Regions from separate parts of the Caballeronia zhejiangensis genome, predicted to be linked through region 2. Evidence: predicted binding sites of a transcription regulator. Region 2 holds the regulator's gene; each other region holds the start of a gene.
The links. Region 2 encodes LexA, which represses DNA repair genes until DNA is damaged. Its sites were predicted from a motif close to ACTGTATNNNNATACAGT; they were not measured.
Positions count from the first base shown of each region.

Region 1: LDZ23_RS09920 (ATP-dependent helicase) is a predicted target of LexA. The motif match lies at 4,091-4,108, and genes of this name have one in related genera.
Region 3: recA (recombinase RecA) is a predicted target of LexA. The motif match lies at 3,924-3,941, and genes of this name have one in related genera.

Region 1 is NZ_CP084283.1:2,059,995-2,067,188, forward strand. Features, by position in the region: gene LDZ23_RS09905 (AzlC family ABC transporter permease) at 1-680, shown strand, start outside; gene LDZ23_RS09910 (branched-chain amino acid transport AzlD family protein) at 677-1,000, shown strand; gene LDZ23_RS09915 (DUF4088 family protein) at 1,164-1,928, shown strand; gene LDZ23_RS09920 (ATP-dependent helicase) at 1,937-4,057, opposite strand; gene LDZ23_RS09925 (hypothetical protein) at 4,208-4,465, opposite strand; gene LDZ23_RS09930 (hypothetical protein) at 4,536-4,952, opposite strand; gene LDZ23_RS09935 (RNA-binding S4 domain-containing protein) at 5,250-5,471, shown strand; gene LDZ23_RS09940 (MATE family efflux transporter) at 5,693-7,141, shown strand.
Region 2 is NZ_CP084283.1:1,335,824-1,343,017, forward strand. Features, by position in the region: gene LDZ23_RS06460 (nodulation factor ABC transporter permease subunit NodJ) at 1-107, opposite strand, end outside; gene nodI (nodulation factor ABC transporter ATP-binding protein NodI) at 112-1,074, opposite strand; gene LDZ23_RS06470 (universal stress protein) at 1,388-1,897, shown strand; gene LDZ23_RS06475 (DUF2939 domain-containing protein) at 1,933-2,532, opposite strand; gene LDZ23_RS06480 (hypothetical protein) at 2,632-2,958, opposite strand; gene lexA (transcriptional repressor LexA) at 3,156-3,833, opposite strand; gene LDZ23_RS06490 (sulfate ABC transporter substrate-binding protein) at 4,092-5,114, shown strand; gene cysT (sulfate ABC transporter permease subunit CysT) at 5,205-6,089, shown strand; gene cysW (sulfate ABC transporter permease subunit CysW) at 6,086-6,982, shown strand; gene LDZ23_RS06505 (sulfate/molybdate ABC transporter ATP-binding protein) at 6,999-7,194, shown strand, end outside.
Region 3 is NZ_CP084283.1:450,026-457,219, forward strand. Features, by position in the region: gene LDZ23_RS02160 (MFS transporter) at 1-1,221, opposite strand, end outside; gene LDZ23_RS02165 (sensor histidine kinase) at 1,455-3,026, opposite strand; gene LDZ23_RS02170 (response regulator transcription factor) at 3,032-3,760, opposite strand; gene recA (recombinase RecA) at 4,043-5,113, shown strand; gene recX (recombination regulator RecX) at 5,133-6,080, shown strand; gene LDZ23_RS02185 (DUF2889 domain-containing protein) at 6,193-6,831, shown strand; gene sucC (ADP-forming succinate--CoA ligase subunit beta) at 6,937-7,194, shown strand, end outside.

The DNA.
Region 1 (7,194 bases), 720 kb from region 2:
TCGGCGTGATCTTCGGCACGCTCGTCACCGCAAGTCCGCTCACGCTCTGGCACGGCCAGTTGATGTCGCTCGTCGTGTTCGCGGGCTCGGCGCAGTTCATCGCGGTCGGCCTGATCGCGTCGCACGCGAGCTTCGCCGTCATTCTGGCGACGACGCTCGTCGTCAATCTGCGTCATGTGCTCTATTCCGCGACGCTCGCGCCGTATGTCGCGCATCTGCCGCGCCGCTGGCGCTGGGCGCTCGCGGGCATGCTCACCGACGAGGTCTTCGCCGTCGCCTACGCGCACTATCGGAAGCGCGCGCCGGGCGAGATCGGGCCGCACTACTTCTTCGGCTCCGGCGTCGCGATGTATCTGAACTGGCAGTTGTGGACGCTCCTCGGCCTCCTGTTCGGCGCCGCGTTTCCCGGACTGAAATCGCTCGGGCTCGACTTCGCGATGGTCGCGACGTTCATCGCGATCGTCGTGCCGCAGCTCGTCGCCGTGCGCTTCGTCGCGGCGGCGCTCGCATCGGGCGTCCTGTCCTTCGCGTGGCAAGGCTGGCCGTACAAGCTCGGCCTGCTCGCGGCGGTGTTCGTCGGCGTGGCCGTCGGCATGCTGCTCACGCTGATGGAAAACCGTCCGCAGGCGAAGGGCCACGCGAAACATCGTCTGAAGAACGCGAAGGAGCGCACGCAATGAACTACGTCACGCTGATCTTCGGCATGGCGGCCGTTACGTTTGCGATCCGCGCCGCCGTGTTCGTGCTGGGCGAACGCCTGCCCTTTCCGCCGATCGTCCGCACCGCGCTTTCGTTCGTGCCGGTGACGGTGCTCACCGCGATCATCGTGCCGATGACCGTCTCGCCGCACGGCAACGGCGCGGAAATCACCTGGCGCAATCCGCAGCTCGTGGCTGCGATCGTCGCGATCATCGTTTGCGCGTTCACGAAACGGCCGCTTTTGACGATTGCCGTGTCGCTCGCGGTGTTTTTCGCGTGGCAGTTCGCCGTGCTGCGCTAAACGTTTTCTCTCCATCAGCCGTTAAACGGCTTTCAAAGAGCATCGAAGAATCCTCAAGTTCCTGAAGCGCGCGCCGATAACAGAAACGAATGGACTCCGCCTGAGACGCGGCGCCGACAGCTTTTCCCGCCTTCGGAGATCGAAGGCGGAACCGGGAACCAACATGCGTCAAATCACCTTATCGTTACGCGACGAGACCATCGCTTCGCTGCAGCGCGATTTCGAAGCGTTCACGCGTCTGTCGCTGAAGCTGGATCCGCAATTCGTCACGCCTTCGTTCGAGGACTTCCTGCGCGCGAAGCTCCTGGACAACAACACGCCGCTCACCGAGCAGGCGGTGCAGCGCATGCTCACGCACGGCCAGTACGCGTGGGCGAAGCGCGCGCTCGACAAGGAGTTTCCGGACGTCGTCGAGATCCTGATCCGGCAGGCGGCCGAGCACGGCTTCGCCTTCGCGATCCGCGCGGACTGGACCGCCGAGGATCTCGTCAAGGCATCGCGCGCGTGGGCGACGGCGATCGTCACCGAAGCGGACGGCGACGTATCGCAAGTCGACATGCTCGCCTCGCAGATCAAATCGGCGGCGGCGGATATTCGCGAAGTCGAGGAAAAGATGCAGACGCCCGCATGGCGTCTCGCCGATTCGCTACGTCAGCGCGTGTATGAAACCAAGATTTCGGTGGAGACGAGCATCGGTTCGACCGCGCGCGAGAAGCTCGGCGAACTGCGCTGCCTGCTGCGGCTCGGCATCTTCTATGGCTCGATCCAGAAGCAGGAAGCGCAGCAAGTGCTGGAATATCTGCGCTCGCTGCGGCCCGAGCTTTTCGTCGAAGAGCCTTACGACGGCTACACACGCTTCGCAGCATGGCTGCGCAGCATCTTCTCGCCGTCGCCGCGCGCGCCGCGTGCATCGCGCGCGCAGCGCTGAGATTCAGGTCAGTCCCACATTCCCTTTAGGCGCGCCGCGATATCGATCTTCGCTTTCGCGGCCGCAGCCAGCCCCGCCGCCGTCGGCGCAGCGGGCGCGATGACGGGCGGCCACGCGGCCGCTTCGAAGTTCTGCATCAGATGCGGCGGAATGAAACGCGTGCGCTGCGCCCATACGTGACGGTCGCCGAGATGCGTCTGGTTGTACACGTAGAAGCGCTGCGGCGTGATGATGTGCAGGTCTTCCTTCGCGCGCGTCATCGCGACGTATAACAGCCGCCGTTCCTCGTCGAGTTCTTCGTCGCTGCCCGTGCCGAGATCGGACGGAATGCAGCCGTCGACGCCGTTCAGCACGAACACGTTGCGCCATTCCTGGCCCTTCGCCGAATGGATCGTCGAGAGAATCAGATAGTCTTCGTCGAGCAGCGGCACGCCGGATTCGTCGCTGGTCGCGTCGGGTGGATCGAGCGTCAGTTCGGTGAGAAAGCGCTCGCGCGTGGGATACGTCGCCGCGATGCTTTCCATCTGCAACACGTCGCCGATGCGGATCGCCGCGTCCTCGTGATTGCGTTCCAGATGCGGCTCGTACCAACGCCGGATCATTTCGAACTCGGCGGGCCAGCCGGAGTCGCGGCCGCAGAGCTTCGCCATCAGGCCGACGAAACGCGGCCAGTCCTCCGACGCGCGCGCGGGCGCCTGAAACGCGGCGATCGCATTCGACGCCACCGCGTCCGGCGCGCTCACGCTGTCGAGCAGGCGCCCGGCGATCGCCGGTCCGACGCCCGGCAACAACTGCGCGACGCGAAAGCCCGCGACGCGATCGCGCGGATTCTCGGCCCAGCGCAACACCGCGAGCACGTCCTTGACATGAACGGAATCGAGAAACTTCAGCCCGCCGAACTTCACGAACGGAATGTTCCGGCGCGTCAATTCGATTTCGAGCGCCGCGCTGTGATGCGCGGCACGAAACAGCACCGCCTGCGCCTTGAGCTTCATGCCGCCTTCGCGCGCTTCGAGCACTTTTTCGACGACATAGCGCGCCTGATCGGCTTCATCGGCGACGGCAACGACGCGCGGCTTTTGCGCCGATGCCTTGTCGGTCCACAGATTCTTCGTGTAGCGCTCGGTCGCGAGGCCGATCACCGCGTTCGACGCTTCGAGAATCGGCAAGGTCGAACGATAGTTGCGGTCGAGCGTGACGGTCGCGGCGGGCGGATCGAAGTGGCCGGGAAAATCGAGGATGTTGCGCACCGTCGCGCCGCGAAACGAGTAGATGGATTGGGCATCGTCGCCGACGACGGTGAGGCCGCGCCCGTCCGGTTTCATCGCGAGAAGAATGGATGCCTGCAGACGGTTCGTGTCCTGATATTCGTCGACGAGAACGTGATCGAAGCGGCTCGCGAGATCGGCGGCAATCGACGGCTCCGCCGCGAGATGCGACCAGTAGAGCAGCAGATCGTCGTAATCGAGCACGCTTTGCGCCTGTTTCGCGCTGACGTACGCGGCGAAGAGGCGCTTCAGGTCCGCTTCCCACTCGCGGCACCACGGATACGACTGATCGAGCACGGTCGCCAGGGACGCGCCGGTGTTGACGACGCGCGAGTAGATCGCGAAGCACGTCGATTTGGCGGGAAAGCGCTTTTCCTTCGGCGACAAACCGAGCTCGTGCCGCACGAGGTTCATGAGATCGGCCGAATCCTCGCGATCGTTGATGGTGAACGACGGCGCGAGCCCGACGAGATCGGCGTATTCGCGCAACAGCCGCGCGCCGACGCTATGGAACGTGCCCGACCACGACAAACCCTGCGCGATTGCGCTTCTCGTGCCGAGCGCGTTCATTGCGATGCGCGACACCCGCCGCGTCATTTCGAGCGCCGCGCGGCGCGAAAACGTGAGCAGCAGGATGCGATGCGGATCCGCGCCTTTCACCAGCAGATGCGCGACGCGATGCGCGAGCGTGTTGGTCTTGCCCGATCCCGCGCCCGCGATGACGAGCAGCGGCCCGCCCGCGCGCCCCGGTTCGTCGACGCCGAATTCGACGGCCTGACGCTGCGCCTCGTTGAGCTTCGCGAGATAGTCGGCGACCTGTTTCGTGGTGGATTCGTCGGCGGTGTCGGGGAGCGTGAGCACGGGAGAAAAGGCGGCGGGAAATGAGTGACGCACACTGTATATCCATACAACCCGCACGCGCAAGCCTTTGGCTCGACAAGGGTTTTGGCCCCAAATGCAACGAGCCCGGCTCGCACGGAACCGGGCTCGCATCGCTGGAAAAGATTTGCGTCAGTCGGCCTTCTTCGCGTTCTTGAGCTTCGCTTCGGCGGCGGCTTCATTGGCGTCCGATTGCGCCTCGGTCTTTTTCTTGTCGGCCTTGGCTTGCGCGACGGCCGCCTTCTTGTCGGCCTTGCTCTGTTCCTTCGCGGCCTTTTGATCGGCGGCAGTCGGCGTATCCGACGTCGTTTGTGCGAACGATGCCACGCTCGCGCTCGCGAACGTCCCCGCGATCAGCGCGGCCAGCAGTGCATGAGTTTTTCGATTCATGGTCTTCTCCCTTGTTCGATGCCGCGAGCCGCGCCAAACGCGAGCTCGCGGCGATTCCCGGTTCGCCCGCTTAATGCTGCAAGCCGGTGTCCTTCGGTGCGTTCGGCTCGGTCGCGTTCAATTCGGCCTTGGCGGCGTCCTTGTCCGCCTTGCGATTGATCTTCGCGTTCTTCACCTCTTCCTTGTACTGCGCCTTGGCCTGCTCGGTTTGCGCCTTCAATTCGGCCTTCGACGCCTTCTTCGACGCGCTGTATTCGGCGTTCGCCTTCGCATTGGCATTGCGGCGCTCGACGAGCGGATCGGTCGGCGCGGGCGCGACGAGGTTCTGCGGCGGCGGCGTCATCGGCTGTTGGGCTTGCATCGGCTGCACTTGCGCTTGCGTTTGAGTCTGCACCGGTGCGGACTGGGTCGCGGTTTGCGCATAGGCGCCCGAAGCGGCGAACGTGGCGATGGCGGAGCCGATCAAAAGGATTCGTGCGCGAGTCATGAGCTAGTCCTCTCTTTAGTTGGCGTCGGCGGCGCTCTTACGACGGTGAAACGAGCGATCCGCGCGACTTTTGTCGATTGGAAAGATGACCGAAGCTGCATCGATCAAATGGTCGGACCGGCGGTCAATCGGGCAAGTTCGCGAAAATCAGTCACTGTTACCGACGGTTTCATCTGGCTACATTTGCCAACGAGCGCGCTTGAGTGGGGATTACCGGTCCTCGCGATCCCTGAGCACGGCGCATGCCCGGCGTGGTTTATCATTGAGCCCTTCCCGCATTCCCGCCTTGCCCGCCTCATGCCGCCACTCCAATTCACCCTGACGGGCGACTTCATCGAACTCCACAATCTGCTCAAGCTGATGGGCCTCGCGGACAGCGGCGGCTCGGCGAAGGCACGCGTCGCCATGGGCGATGTCACCGTCGACGGCCAGGTGGAACTGCGCAAGACCTGCAAGATCCGCGCGGGTCAGCGAGTGAAGCTCGACGGCCAGACGATTTACGTGCGCGCGCCCGATTAAGCGCGCGGCGATTTGCGCGCACACGCCGCGCAATTGCGAAAATCCGGGCATAAGCAAACGCGTCATCGACATGCCGCACGCGACGCAATAAGCTGACGGTCTGTTCTTTCGTTCTGGTTTCAGCGTCGGTTCCCGTCAGCGCGTTTGCGCTTCGATCCTTGCCCCCTCGCGTTCCAGTCCGGCCGCACTCATTGCGGCCTTTTCGTTTCGATCCGATCAACATGCAACCGCCAGTCACGCGCGCCGCGCGCGCGCATCAAGGACCGCCGAGCCTCTCGCGTCACGCCGTCGACACGGCGCGTCTCGCCGCGCCGCTTGCCATCGCGCAGCTCTCGCAGATGGCGATGGGCGTCACCGACACCATCCTGCTCGGCTCGCTCGGCCCCGATGCCCTCGCCGCGGGCGGCCTCGGCGCGAATCTCTTTTTCGTCGTCGTGACGCTCCTGCAGGGCGTGCTGACGTCCGTTTCCGTGTCGGTGGCGCATGCGCGCGGCGCGAATGCCGATCATCGCGTGCCAGGCATCTACTGGACCGGGTTCGTGCTCTCCTTGCTGCTCGCCGTGCCCGCGTTCGTGCTGCTGAGCTACGCCGAACCGATCCTGCTCGCGTTCCACGAACCCGCGACGCTCGCGAAGAACGTCGGCGAATACTGCGCGGTGCTGCGCTGGGGGACGCCCGGCAGTCTGATCGGCGTCGGGATGATGCGCGCGTTTCTGCCCGCCATTGGCGCGGCGCGCAGGCTCTTGTGGATCTCCATCGGCGGCGTGTTCGTCAACGGCTTTCTCAACTACGGCCTGATCCACGGCGCGTACGGCCTGCCGCGCGAAGGCTTCCTCGGCTCGGCGGCGGCGACGACGATCACCGTCTGGGGCATCGCGATCGCGCTCGTCGCGGTGCTGCATCTGCGGCCGCGCTACCGGCATTTCGTCGCGCGCGCGCGCCCGCGCCTGCCGCTGATGGGCGAACTGTTCAGCATCGGCTGGCCCGTCGCGATCACCTACGGGGTCGAATCGACGCTCTTTCTCGCCACCGGCATGATGGTCGGCCTGCTCGGCGAAGCGCCGCTCGCCGCGCATCAGATCGCACTCAACGTCGCGTCGGTCGCGTTCATGGTGCCGCTGGCGATCGGCCAGGCGGCGAACGTGCGCGTCGGCTACTGGGTCGGCGCGGGCGTGCCTGTCGCCGCGCGTCACGCGGGCTTCGTCGCGCTCGCGCTCGGCGTCGGCTTCATGATGTGCTCCGGGCTCGTGCTGATCGCCGTGCCGCGCGCGATCGTCGGGCTGTATCTGCATCTCGACGATCCCGCCAACGCGCATACCGTCGCGCTCGCGGCGTCGCTGCTCGGCGTCGCGGCGGTGTTCCAGATCGTCGACGGCATGCAGACGGTCGGCTCCGGCTGCCTGCGCGGCCTGAAGGACACGCGCATTCCGATGCTCGCCGCCGCGTTCGGCTACTGGGGCGTCGGCTTTCCGACCGGCTATGTGCTCGCGTTCCACTTCGAACTCGGCGCGAAGGGCCTGTGGTGGGGCCTCGCGGCCGGGCTCGCGAGCGTCGCCGTGCTGATGACGCTGCGCTTCCATCGCATCAGCCGGCGCTTCATCGAAACCGGCATCACGCCACGGCCGGACGACGCCGGCGCCGCGAGCGCCGCGCCGCACGGTCACGTCTGATAAGCACACGATCCGCGCGCCGATTTGCATAGCACGAATGCTTGGTTGGGCCG
Region 2 (7,194 bases):
ATCCAGTGCGTGGCGTTCGCGGGCAACGCGCTGGAAAGCGGCGTGAGGTTTTGTGCGCGCTTCGGCTCGCGCTGTTTGTCGATGCGGGATCGTTCGAGCGTATCCATTGGCTCAGTCCACCATCTCACGTCCGGTGAGACGCAGGAAAACATCTTCGAGATTCGCCGGACGATGCAGATAGCGCACGTCCGCGCGGCCCTTCACGCGCGCATGCACGGGCTGCGGATCGTCGACGTAGCAAAAGAGCGTCTCGCCGCTCACTTCCATGCGCGCGACGAGCGGCGCAAGCTCGGCGGCGAGCGCTTGCGGATCGGGTCCGTAGATTTCGATCACGTCCGAGCCGATCACCGATTCGATCAGCTCGCGCGGCCGTCCTTCGGCGATCTTGCGGCCCTCCTCGATCACGCACAGGCGATCGCAGAGACGCTCGGCTTCTTCCATGAAATGCGTCGTCAGCAGAATGGTCTTGCCGCGCGCAAGCAGCGAGCGCAGACGCTCCCAGATCAGATGCCGCGCTTGCGGATCGAGCCCGGTGGTCGGTTCGTCCATCACGAGCACATCGGGATCGTTGACGAGCGCGCGCGCGAGCGTGAGACGCCGCTTCATGCCGCCCGACAACTCGCCGACGCGCGCATCGGCCTTGCTCTCCAGCCGCGCGAACTCCAGGAGCGACGGCACGAGCGCATCCATGCGCGCGCCCGTCAGGCCGAAGTAGCGGCCGAACACCGTCAGATTTTCGCGGACAGTGAAATCGGGATCGAGATTGTCGAACTGCGGTACGACGCCCACGCGCTCGCGGGCGAATCGGGCGCGCGCGGGCACCGGCTCGCCGACGAGACGGATCGCGCCGCTATCGGGCGAAGTGATGCCGAGCAGCATCTTGAGCGTCGTCGTCTTGCCCGCGCCGTTCGGTCCGAGCAGTCCGAAGCATTCGCCGGGCCGCACATCGAACGACAGGCCGTCGACGACCGTGCGCTCGCCGTAGTGCTTCCTTACTTCGCTGAATTCGATGGCGGGTGCGCGGTTTCCATCGGCGTCGCGTGTAGCGCTTTGTTGCAAAGATTGATCAGTCATGCATCTGTGCGCAGGGAAAGCCGGATGAGGGAAATCCAGCGGGCTAGTGTAATCCATTGCACCAAGGCGGCGCTTGGCGTGCAACCGCATGCTGCGCGGGCGTGTCAAACCCGTGCGGGGCGCGTCGAACCGGTTCCGGCCGAAAGTGCCAGAGGCTTGTCCGTCGACGTTTTTGTGGTTCTGGCACGGTGCGAGCTAGCGTGTTCGCGCCGGTAAGCGTTTTCCAGCGTTGTCTCCCATGGGACGACGCACGATGATGAATCAACGCCGCGGGCAAGCCGCGCTCAACGGCACGTTGGCCAGGGAGGTCAAGATGGAGAGCTACCGAAAAATCCTGCTGTGCTACGACGGCTCCAGAGAAGGCCGCAAGGCACTGCGTCAGGGCGCCAATCTCGCGCTCGACCTGAATGCGGAGACGCATGTGCTCGCGGTGGTGGATATGCGCTCGAGCATCGCGCAGAGCGCCGGACTGCTAACCGACATGGCCTGCGGACGCTTCGAAGAGGCCGCGCGCGACATCCTGCAAGAGGGCGTCGAATGGCTGCGCGAGCGTGGCCTTCAGGCACAGGGACATTTCGCGTTCGGCCATCCGATCGACGAAATCGCGGCGCTCGCCGACAGCCTTCAGGTCGATCTCGTCGTCGTCGGGCATCGCTGCCGCAGCGGCCTCGCGCGCTGGTGGATGGGCGCGGGCAACACGCCGCTGCTGGATCGCGTGAAGTGCAGCATCCTGGTTGCCGTCTGTCAGGCCGGTGAATCGGCCGAAGCGGAAGACGAAGCGGCGTACGCGGCGAAGCCCGTCAAGGCCGAAGCCGGGGCGTGATGCGGTGCGAAGCGTGAGCCGCGACGCTTGACGCGTCAACCGTTGAGATCGACCGCGACGAGCTTCCACGACACGAGCCCGTTGCGGTGGAAGATCGCGGAGTATCGCGCATCGCCGGCGCCGTGTTGATACGTGACGACGAACGTGTTCAGGCTTCGATAACCCGCCGTCGTCTGCGGTGGCTCTTTCGGCGGCTGCCGTGCGGTCGTGACGCCGGACGCGGGCCCATTCCCCGCATTCGCTGGTGCGCCGTCGCCAGCTTGCGGCGGACGCTCGCCCGGATCGCCGCGCGGCGGGATGCCGTTCAGAATCGCCGCGACGCCGTCCGGTGTGGCATACGAATCCACCAGCGGACCGACGAGCGCCGCGCCGATCATCGCACCGATGATCGCGAGCGGATTCCCGCTCTTTTGAATATCCACGCGACGCGTGAGCAGCGCCGCGATCTGGTCCTTGAGGCTCGCGCGCAGCGCCGGAAAATCGACGTATTCGTTGACGGTTTGCGCATCGCGGGCATCGGCCGCGCGCTTCACGCGATCGAGTGCGATGTAAGGCGATGCGTAAACGAAACCGAGCGCCGCGACGATAACCAGGACGACGAGCGTAACGACAATAGAACGGGTAGTGCGGGACATGCTTGGGCCAAGCCTCTTGCAAAACGTGAATTACGGATTGACCGCGCGGGCGCCGGTTAAATCCCGTGAATTCACGTCGTGCGTGCGATGGCGTTCCATTCAGGCGAGGATTCCGCCGGCCAGCCCGGCATTTTCCTCGGCGATGCAGCGGTCGATCATGCGCGAAACCTCGTCGATCTTGCCCACCAGAATCACGCGCGATTGCCCGCGATACACGCGCACTGGCGCGCGCTGCTCGGCCTCGGCGTGCACCGTGCTGTTGAGGGAAACGCGAGCGAAGGCCGGCTGACGGGACGGCAACGCGGGCATTTCGTTGAAGAGATCGGGCGTGGCTTCGGCGCGCGGCATGCCGCAGGCGATCAGCGTGCGCAGATGGCGCAGGCGGCCGAATTGACGGAAGGGCAGCAGACGGGCAAAACGTTCCATGATGACTCTCCAGACGATAGGACGCACCGCGGCGCACCGCGCGCGGTGGCCGTCATGCTTGTTGTGTTGTGAGACGCCTGAATCAGGTGTCGAAAGCGGTTGGTGAGGCTATCTTGCGATGTCAATGAGACATTTCGTGTCTCGGTGCGAAAGTAATGTGCTTCGACTTTCGTGCCTTGCCCGTTCGCGGGCCAACATCAGAATTCGCCGGAGCGGATCAGCCCGACGGCAATGCCTTCAAGCGCGAAATCGCCGCTGCCGGCGCGCACGAAGATGTTTTCATACTCGGGGTTTTCGGCGATGAGTTCGACGCCGTCCGCGCGCCGTTTCCAGCGCTTGACCGTGACGTCGTCGCCAAGACGCGCGACGACGATCTGTCCGTCTTTCGCTTCGTTGCGCTTTTGCACGGCGAGAAGATCGCCGTCGAGAATGCCTGCGTCGCGCATCGAGAGGCCGCGCACCTTCAACAGATAGTCCGGCTTGCTGGAGAAGAGCGCGGGGTCGCACGCATAGTGCTGCGAGATGTGCTCTTGCGCGAGGATAGGACTCCCCGCCGCGACCCGGCCGACGAGCGGCAGAGACAATTGCATGATGCTCTGATGCGGCAGCGTGAACTGATGCGGCAGCTCCTCGGACCGATCGATGCGAGATGCATCGCCGAGCAGCCGGATGCCGCGCGACGAACCCGCCGCCAGCTCGATGACGCCCTTGCGGGCCAGCGCCCTGAGGTGCTCCTCGGCGGAATTGGCCGAACTGAAGCCGAGCTCCGCCGCGATCTCGGCGCGCGTGGGCGGAAAGCCCGTGCGGTCGATCGCGCGCTGGATGAGTTCGAACACCTGCTGCTGCCGCGCGGTAAGTTTTGATGTTTTGGTCACTGGCTCGAGCCCCTGATGCACTGTATGAATGGACAGGTGACTGTATTTTTATACAGTATTTGGCGCTTTTCAAGCTTTACTTTAAGTTCGCGGCCACGAAGCCTCCGCACCGTCGGATCGCGCCCGCCGGCGCTTCTTCCATCCAGGAATATCGTTCTTAGCAGTTTTACGTATAAAAAAGTGAATAACGATTATTTTCAATCATATAGAGGCCTCGTTAGACTGATTCCGTCAATTCGATAAGACGGAGAACGGGGAATGCAAAGCATCAACACGGGATTGCGACGGCTTCTTGCTGCGGCGACGCTCGGCGCGGCGGGTTTGATCATGACGGCGCCGGCGCAGGCGGATACGTCGTTTCTGAACGTTTCCTACGACCCGACTCGCGAGCTGTATCAGGACTTCAATCAGGCTTTCGCGAAAAAGTGGAAGGCGGAGACGGGCGAGACCGTAACCTTCAAGCAGTCGCATGGCGGGTCGGGCGGCCAGGCGCGCGCGGTCATCGACGGACTGCAGGCGGACGTCGTTACGCTCGCACTCGCTTATGACATCGACGCGCTCGCGGGCAAGGGACTCGTCGGCGCGGACTGGCAGAAGCGCCTGCCGGACAACGCATCGCCGTACACGTCGACGATCGTGTTTCTCGTGCGCAAGGGCAATCCGAAGCACATCAAGGACTGGGACGATCTGACGAAGCCGGGCGTGTCGATCGTCACGCCGAATCCGAAGACATCGGGCGGCGCGCGCTGGAACTACCTCGCGGCGTGGGCGTACGCGCAGCACAAGCCGGGCGGCAACGAGCAGACCGCCAAGGAGTTCGTGACGAAGCTCTACAAGAACGCCGGCGTGCTGGATTCCGGCGCGCGCGGCGCGACGACGAGCTTCGTGCAGCGCGGTCAGGGCGACGTGCTCATCGCGTGGGAAAACGAGGCGTTCCTGTCCCTGAAGGAATTCGGTCCGGACAAGTTCGAGATCGTGGTGCCGTCCGTGAGCATTCTGGCGGAGCCGCCGGTCGCGGTGGTCGACAAGGTCGTCGACAAACACGGCACGCGCAAGCTCGCCGAAGCGTATCTCAAGTATCTGTATAGCGACGAAGGGCAGCAGATCGCCGCGCGCAATTTCTATCGGCCGCGTTCGGACAAGGTGCCCGCCGATCTGACGAAGCAGTTTCCGAAGCTGAAGCTCTATACCATCGACGACACCTTCGGCGGCTGGACCAAGGCGCAGAAGACGCATTTCGCGGATGGCGGCGTGTTCGATTCGATCTATCAGCCGCAATAAGCGTCAACCGGCGACGCGGCGCGTTCAAGACGCCGCGCGCCCGAAGCAGCAACGCGCGCCCACCCCGCGCGCAAAAAGGATGATTCAAGGATGACGACTCTCACATTCAGGAAACCGAGCGCGCTACCCGGTTTCGGCCTCACACTCGGCATCACGGTGGCTTATCTGAGCCTCGTGGTGCTGATTCCGCTTGCCGCCACCTTCGCTAAGACGGCGACGCTCGACTGGGCGCAGTTCGTGCGCGCGGTGACGTCGCCGCGCGTGCTCGCATCGTATCGGCTGACGTTCGGTGCGGCGCTCGGCGGCGCGCTCATCAACGCGGTGTTCGGTTTTCTCGTCGCGTGGGTGCTCGTGCGCTACACGTTCCCGTTCAAGCGCATCGTCGATGCGATGGTCGATCTGCCGTTCGCGCTGCCGACGTCGGTCGCCGGCATTTCGCTCGCCGCGGTCTACGCGGGCAATGGCTGGATCGGGCAATATCTCGCGCCGCTCGGCATCAAGGTCGCGTTCACGCCGCTCGGCGTGCTCGTCGCGCTGACGTTCATCGGCCTGCCGTTCGTCGTGCGTACCGTGCAGCCCGTGCTCGAAGACTTCGAGCGCGAGCAGGAAGAAGCCGCCGCGTGCCTCGGCGCGACGCGCTGGCTCACGTTCCGGCGCGTCGTGCTGCCGTCGCTCTTTCCGGCGCTGCTGACGGGCTTCGCACTCGCGTTCGCGCGCGCGTTGGGCGAATACGGCTCGGTGATTTTCATCGCGGGCAACGTGCCGATGAAGTCGGAGATCACGTCGCTGCTCATCATCACGAAGCTCGAACAGTACGACTATGCCGGCGCGACCGCGCTCGCCGTCGTGATGCTGTGCGTGTCCTTCCTGATGCTTCTGTTGATCAACACGCTGCAATGGTGGCTGCAGCGCCGCACGAGCAAGACGGGCGCGGCGCCGGTCAACGTCTCCCTGGCAGCGGGAGAAACGGCATGAGCGAGGTGCTTCCATTGCAGACGACGACACAGCGCGACGCGCACGGCCTCAATCCCGTCACCGAGCCGCGCGCCGTGCGATGGCTCCTGACCGGTATCGCACTCGCGTTTCTCGCGTTCTTTCTCGTCGTGCCGCTCGTCGCGGTGTTCGTGCAGGCGTTCGCCAAGGGCATCGACTATTACTTCGAGTCGCTGAAGGATCCCGACGCGTGGTCCGCGATCAAGCTCACGCTGATCACCGCCGCGATCGCCGTGCCGCTGAATGTCGTCTTCGGACTGGCGGCGTCGTGGGCGATCGCGAAGTTCGAGTTTCGCGGCAAGGCGCTCCTGACGACGCTCATCGACTTGCCGTTCTCGGTGTCGCCGGTCATCTCGGGTCTCGTCTATGTGCTGATGTTCGGCGCGCAAGGATGGTTCGGCCCGTGGCTCGCCGCGCACGACGTGCAGATCATCTTCGCGGTGCCGGGCATCGTGCTCGCGACGATCTTCGTCACGTTTCCGTTCGTCGCGCGCGAACTCATTCCGCTGATGCAGGCGCAAGGCAACGACGAAGAGGAAGCGGCGCACGTGCTCGGCGCATCGGGATGGCAGATCTTCCGGCGCGTGACGCTGCCCAACGTGAAGTGGGGCCTGCTCTACGGCGTGATTCTCTGCAACGCGCGCGCGATGGGCGAGTTCGGCGCGGTGTCGGTGGTGTCCGGGCACATCCGCGGGCAGACGGACACGATGCCGCTGCACGTCGAAATTCTCTACAACGAATACAACTTCTCGGCTGCGTTCGCGGTGGCGTCGCTGCTGGCGCTGCTCGCGCTCGTGACGCTCGCGCTGAAACTCCTCGCGGAGCGCCGCATGACGCAAGCATTGACCGCCGCAAAAGCCACCGCACAGAATTGAGAGGCCGATAAACATCATGAGCATCATCGTTCGCAATCTGCAAAAACGCTTCGGCGATTTCACCGCGCTCGACAACGTGTCGCTCGACTTTCCGGCGGGCGAACTGGTCGCGCTGCTCGGGCCTTCGGGCTGTGGCAAGACCACGCTCTTGCGCGTGATCGCGGGCCTCGAATTCGCCGATGCGGGACAGGTCGTGCTGCACGGCGAAGACG
Region 3 (7,194 bases), 890 kb from region 2:
TTCGCCGACCTTGATCTGCGCCTGCGTGCCCGCCGGCGCCGCCACGTTCTCATAGTTGAGACCGGCCTTCGACAGCGCGCTCTTCGCGATATCGCACGAGCTCGTGAACTTCGCCGTGCCCACCGGATTGAACTGGAACGAGCACTCGCCCGGATCGGCGATGACGACGATCGGCGACTTCTGCGTCGCGGCTTCGAGCGTCGGATTCGTGTAGTGCGCGAGCGCCTTGAAGAGCGGGAAGAAGGAGAGCGCGGCAATCAGGCAGCCCGCCATGATGATCGGCTTGCGGCCGATACGATCCGACAGCGACCCGAAGAACACGAAGAATGGCGTACCGATCAGCAGCGCCACCGCGACCATGATGTTCGCGCTGGTGCCATCGACCTTGAGCGTCTGCGTGAGGAAGAAGAGCGAGTAGAACTGGCCCGTGTACCACACGACCGCCTGTCCCGCCGTCAGACCGAAGAGCGCGAGCAGCACGATCTTCAGGTTCTTCCACTCGCCGAACGCTTCCTTGAGCGGCGCCTTCGAGGTCTTGCCTTCCGCCTTGATGCGCTCGAACACCGGCGATTCATGCAGTTTCATCCGAATCCACACCGAGATCGCGAGCAGCAGGATCGATACGAGGAACGGAATGCGCCAGCCCCAAGCGCCGAACTGCTCTTCGCCCATGATCGTGCGGACCGCGAGAATCACGATCAGCGAGATGAAGAGGCCGAGCGTCGCCGTGGTCTGGATCCACGCCGTCCACGCGCCGCGCTTGTTCGACGGCGCATGTTCCGCGACATACGTCGCCGCGCCGCCGTATTCGCCGCCGAGCGCGAGGCCTTGCAACAACCGCATTGCGATGAAGATGATCGGCGCCGCGATGCCTATGGTCGCGTATCCCGGCAGGAAGCCGATCAGGAACGTCGACAGACCCATGATGACGATCGTCACGAGGAACGTGTACTTGCGCCCGACCATGTCGCCGAGCCGCCCGAACACGATCGCGCCGAACGGACGCACCGCGAAGCCCGCCGCGAAGCCCAGCAAGGTGAAGATGAAGCCGGCCGTCGGATTGACGCCCGAGAAGAAGGTCTTGCTGATATAGACGGCGAGCGAGCCCGCCAGATAGAAGTCATACCATTCGAACACCGTGCCGAGCGACGAAGCGAAGATGACCTTCTTCTCCTCCGCCGTCATCGGTGCGTGTGACACGCGCCCTTCGACCGTAGCCATGCATCGTCTCCTGTTCTGATTTTCGATTACATCGGTCCGCGATAAGGCGGCTCCCGGTGCAAAGGATTATTGGAACGAAAACTTACGGCGTTCTGACGCGGCGTGTCCGGACGCGAGTGACGTCCGAAACGACGATTTGCGCCGAAGCCGCGCATATGTGATGCGAACGACCGTCTAAATTCGTCTATGCTCGTGCTTCGTGCGCGCGAAATGCGAATCTGCCGCGCTCGCGCTCAGGGTTTGTCCCGGGCAGGAAAAACCCGCTGAAGACTGACGCGGACAAGCGTTCCGGCGAGTCGCGGGCTGTCCTGATACACGTGATCCTCGATGGCGAGCGCGCCGCCGTGCATCGCCGCGATCTCCTTGACGATGGCAAGACCGAGTCCGCTGCCGTCGCCGTCGCGCCCGAGAATGCGATAGAAGCGCTCGACCACGCGCTCGCGTTCTGCCGCCGGAATGCCGAGTCCCGTGTCTTCCACTTCCAGATGCACGAGATCGAGATCGTCGTCGTCGGTCCGCACGCGTACGGTGATGCGCCCGCCCGCCGGCGTGTAGCGGATCGCGTTGTCGATCAGGTTCGACAGCATCTCGCGCAGCATCACGACATTGCCTTCCACTTCGACCGCAAACGGCGGCTCCTCATAACCGAGATCCATGCGTTTCGCGAGCGCCGCCTGAACCCAGTCGCGCACCGCGAGCCGCGCGAGATCGGTCAGGACGATGCGCGTGAATATCTGCCCCGTCGCGCGATTCTCGGCGCGCGCGAGCGCGAGCAATTGCGTGACGAGACGCGCGGCATGCTCGGAACTCATCGCGATCTGTTCTAGCGAGCGCTGCACTTCCGTCGAGACGTCCTGGCGCATCGCGAGTTCCGCCTGCATGCGCAGGCCCGCGAGCGGCGTTTTCATCTGATGCGCGGCATCGGCGATGAAGCGCTTCTGGAACTCCATGTTCTGTTCGAGGCGCGTGAGCAGGTCGTTGAACGACGCGACGAGCGGCGCGATCTCCGGCGGCGCGCTGCCGGCCTGCAGCGGCGAGAGATCGTCGGGGCGGCGCGCGCGGATGTTCGACTGCAGCGCGTGCAGCGGCGCGAGCCCGCGCGAAAGCCCGAACCATACGAGGATGATCGCGAGCGGCAGGATCACGAACTGCGGCAGGATCACGCCCTTGATGATGTCGTTGGCGAGCTGGCTGCGCTTGTCGAGGGTCTCCGCAACCTGCACGAGCACCGGCTGCGCGCTGTGCGGATCGCGCCCGGGCGCGAGGCCGGGCAGATCGACCGTCGTGTATGCGACGCGGATATCGTTGCCGCGCAGCACATCGTCGCGAAACTCGACGATGCCCGGCTGCGGACGATCGTCGTCGTGCGGCAAGGGCATGTCGCGATCGCCGCCGACGAGTTCGCCGCGCGTGCCGAGCACCTGGAAAAACACGCTGTCGACGTTATCGGCGCGCAGGAAATCGCGCGTCGCGTCGGGCAGGCGGAGTTCCGCGACGCCGTTTACCGGCTGAATCTGGCGCGCAAGCACGTAGGCGTCGGCTTCGAGCGCGCGGTCGAACGGCCCGTTCGCGATCGATTTCGCGACCAGATACGTCACCGCGATGCTCATCGGCCAGAGCAGCAGCAGCGGCGCGAGCATCCAGTCGAGAATCTCGCCGAAGAGCGAGCGTGGATGCGTTTCGGCGTCGGGCTCGAGCTCGTCGGGCGGCGCGAACGGATTCGCGTAGCGCGCGTCGCGCAGCGCGTCGGAGTCGTCGTTCGCTTGTGCGTTTCGCTGAGTTTCGTGGGAAACGGGCGACGCCATGCGGCCTACTTATAGTGATGGCTGGCGGACTCGCCGGCGTGCGGCCCGCCCGCGCCGTTCGTCGTGGCGGCCGCTTTCTCCAGCGTGTAACCGAGACCGCGTACCGTGATGATCTTCGCGCCGCTCGGCTCGATCTTCTTCCGTAGCCGATGCACGTAGACCTCGATCGCGTTATTGCTGACTTCCTCGCCCCACTCGCACAGGTGATTGACGAGCTGCTCCTTCGATACGAGCCGGCCGGTTCGCTGCAGCAGCACTTCGAGCACGCCGAGCTCGCGCGCCGAAAGATCGATGACCTGATCGCCGATGGTCGCAATGCGCCCGATCTGATCGAAGGCGAGCGAGCCGTGCCGGACGACGGTCGGACCGCCGCCCGCGCCGCGGCGCGTGAGCGCACGGACGCGCGCTTCGAGTTCGTTGAGCGCGAAGGGCTTCGCCATGTAATCGTCCGCGCCGAGATCGAGACCTTTCACGCGCTCGTCGACGGAATCGGCGGCGGTGAGGATCAGCACGGGCATCTGCGAATTGCGCGCGCGCAGGCGGCGCAGCACCTCGAGACCGGGCATCAGCGGCAGGCCGAGATCGAGGATCAGCAGGTCGAAAGTTTGCAGGGAAAGGGCGGTGTCCGCTTCGACGCCATGCTTCACATGGTCGACGGCGTATCCCGATTGGCGGAGTGATCGGACGAGCCCGTCCGCGAGTATGCTGTCGTCTTCGGCAATGAGGATTCGCATCGTCGTGTGCGCCTTTGTACGCCATGCATGCGCGATGAAGCGCATCGGCATTGCCGGCACCGTGTGTCGCCCGGCGCGGCGGTCTCCAGGTGTTCGTGGTTCTTGCGTGCTTGGGCGACGTGGAAAAAAAGCTGCGCCACGCCGCGACAGGCTTGCAAAAACTACTGTTTTTTTATACAGTGTCTGCGTGAGTGGGAAGGGCGGTTTCGTATGCTCGATCGAGCGGCGAAAAACCCCGTGAACACTGCCTCAGACGCCGTTCATCATAGCAAAGGACGATTCATGGAAGAAAGCAAGAAAGGCCCGGCTGGCATGACTGCGGAGAAGAGCAAGGCCCTGGCCGCCGCGCTCTCGCAGATCGAAAAGCAATTCGGCAAAGGGTCGATCATGCGGCTCGGCGCAGGTGAGGCGGTCGAAGACATTCAAGTGGTTTCCACCGGTTCGCTCGGGCTGGACATCGCGCTCGGCGTCGGCGGCTTGCCGCGCGGTCGTGTCGTGGAAATCTACGGTCCGGAGTCGTCGGGTAAAACCACGCTCACGCTGCAGGTGATCGCGGAGATGCAGAAGCTCGGCGGCACGGCGGCGTTCATCGACGCGGAACACGCGCTCGACGTGCAGTACGCCGGCAAGCTCGGCGTGAACGTGCCCGAACTGCTGATCTCGCAGCCGGACACGGGCGAGCAGGCGCTCGAAATCGCGGACGCGCTGGTGCGCTCCGGCTCCATCGACATGATCGTGATCGACTCGGTCGCGGCGCTCGTGCCGAAGGCGGAAATCGAAGGCGAAATGGGCGACTCGCTGCCGGGTCTGCAGGCGCGTCTGATGTCGCAGGCGCTGCGCAAGCTCACCGGCACGATCAAGCGCACGAACTGCCTCGTCATCTTCATCAACCAGATCCGCATGAAGATCGGCGTGATGTTCGGCAACCCGGAAACCACCACGGGCGGCAACGCGCTCAAGTTCTACTCGTCGGTGCGTCTGGATATCCGCCGTATCGGTTCGATCAAGAAGAACGACGAAGTCATCGGCAACGAGACGCGCGTGAAGGTTGTGAAGAACAAGGTCTCGCCGCCGTTCCGCGAAGCCATCTTCGACATTCTTTATGGCGAAGGCATTTCGCGTCAGGGTGAAATCATCGATCTGGGCGTGCAGGCGAAGCTGGTCGACAAGGCGGGCGCCTGGTACAGCTACAACGGCGATCGCATCGGTCAGGGCAAGGACAACGCGCGGGAATTCCTGCGCGAAAATCCGGACATCGCGCGCGAGATCGAGAACAAGATCCGCGAATCGCTGGGCGTCGCTGCATTGGGCGAAGCTGTCGTCGCAAGCGCCGCAGCGGCCGACGACGAGTAAGCATCGAGCCTGAAGGAAGATGCAGACGCGCCGGCTCGGATCCAAGGCAGACCCGGCGGATAACGGAACCGGCGACGATTCCGATTCCGTCGATCGCTACGAGCGAAGCAGCGAGCGGCGCGGTGCATCGTCGAAGTCAGGCGGCTTCAGGCGCAGCAACAAGGAACGCGCCGGCGCGAAGTCATTCGCGTCGGCGCATCGCGTTTTCGAGCCTGTTAAAAGGGATGAAAGCAGCGTAGACGCGAATGATCGCGCGGCCCGCCTGGAACAAGCTCGCGCCTTACTGAAGCAGGCGACAGCGCAGCCGAAGGCGCCTCCCGCCGATCGCAGCCCGCCGTCCGCTAACCCGCCGGACCCATTCGAAGACGCCGATCCATTCGAGCCCTTCGAACAATGCGTACCTTCCGAGCCATCGCCAGCCGTTTCGGGCGAAACTGTTTATAGCCGCTCCAGCCAGCGCACCCGCAAGACATCGGCAAACGAAGTCAACGATCCCAAACGTCCGCAACGCTCGTTGAAGGGCCGCGCGCTCGCGTTCCTGTCGCGTCGCGAGTACAGCCGCGCGGAGTTGTCGCGCAAGCTGCGTCCGTACGTCGAAGAAGCCGCTCCGCTCGAATCCCTGTTGGACAGTCTCGAGCGCGATGGCTGGCTGTCGAACGAGCGCTTCGTCGAGAGCGTCGTGCATCGGCGGGCGTCGCGCATGGGCGGCAGCAGGATCATCAGCGAGCTGAAGCGGCATGCCGTCGGCGAAACGCTCATCAGCGAAACCGCCGACAAGCTCGCGCAGTCCGAAACCGCGCGCGCCAGGGCGGTGTGGGAAAAGAAATACGGCGTGCCGCCGGAGACGCCCGCCGAGCGCGCCAAGCAGGCGCGCTTTCTGGCTGCGCGCGGTTTTTCGAGCGGTACGATCGGCAAGATATTGAAGGGCGGTGACGAAGATTGGAGCGAGGAAATCGTCGACGACTGAGCGCCCGTTCGGCTTGATCCGCACGCGCGTTCCATTCGTCAGGCACATGCCCGGCTCGAAATACCCGATATGCTAAAATTCCACGGTTTTCCCCGTACCGGCTCACTCCAGCATGCCTCTCTCGCCTCCCGCTCCCCGACAATTGCGTCATAGCCGCGCGATTCGAGTGGAAGCGTTCGAACGCGACGACGGCCTGTGGGATATCGAAGCCTGTCTAACCGATGAGAAGCCGCGCGACTTCCAGCTCGCGACGGGCGTCCGGCCGCACGGCCTGCCGATCCATGAACTCTGGCTGCGCATCACCATCGATCGCACACTCAGCATCGTGGACGTCGAAGCGTCGTCCGACTGGGCGCCGTATGGCGGTTTGTGCGCCGAGTCCAATGCGGTCTATCGCAAGCTCATCGGGCTCAATCTCCTCCAGAATTTTCGCCGCGAAGCCAACACGCTGCTGCGCGGCACTGCCGGCTGCACGCATCTCACCGAGTTGTGCGGGGTCTTGCCGACCGCAGCCATTCAGGCATTCGCGGGCGACGTCTGGAAGATCGAGGACGGCAATCCATTCAAGCAAGCCGACGCCAACGCGCAGCGCGACGAGCCGCCGTTTCAGCTCGGCCGATGCCACGCGCTGCGTTTCGACGGACCCGCGGTCAGGGAACACTACCCGCGCTGGTTCGGCCACGCGCCCGGCGAACCATCCAGATCCGGAACAACGGTGCAAGACAGGCCGGAGACAAAGTCCGCCTCGTAGCGCGCAAGCAGCGCTCGCGCTCACGCACGGAATTCAAACAAGAAAAGAATCAGCGGTTCAAGCAAACAGAAGTTCACTCCAACTCTCAGACTGAAGGAATCACGCATGAAGATTCACGAGTACCAGGGTAAGGAAATCCTGCGGAAATTCGGCGTCGCGGTCCCGCGCGGCAAACCCGTGTTCTCGGTGGATGATGCGGTCAAGGCCGCGGAAGAGCTGGGCGGCCCGGTTTGGGTCGTCAAGGCGCAGATTCACGCCGGCGGCCGCGGTAAGGGCGGCGGCGTGAAGGTCGCGAAGTCGATCGAACAGGTCCGCGAATACGCGAACCAGATCCTCGGCATGCAGCTCGTCACGCACCAGACC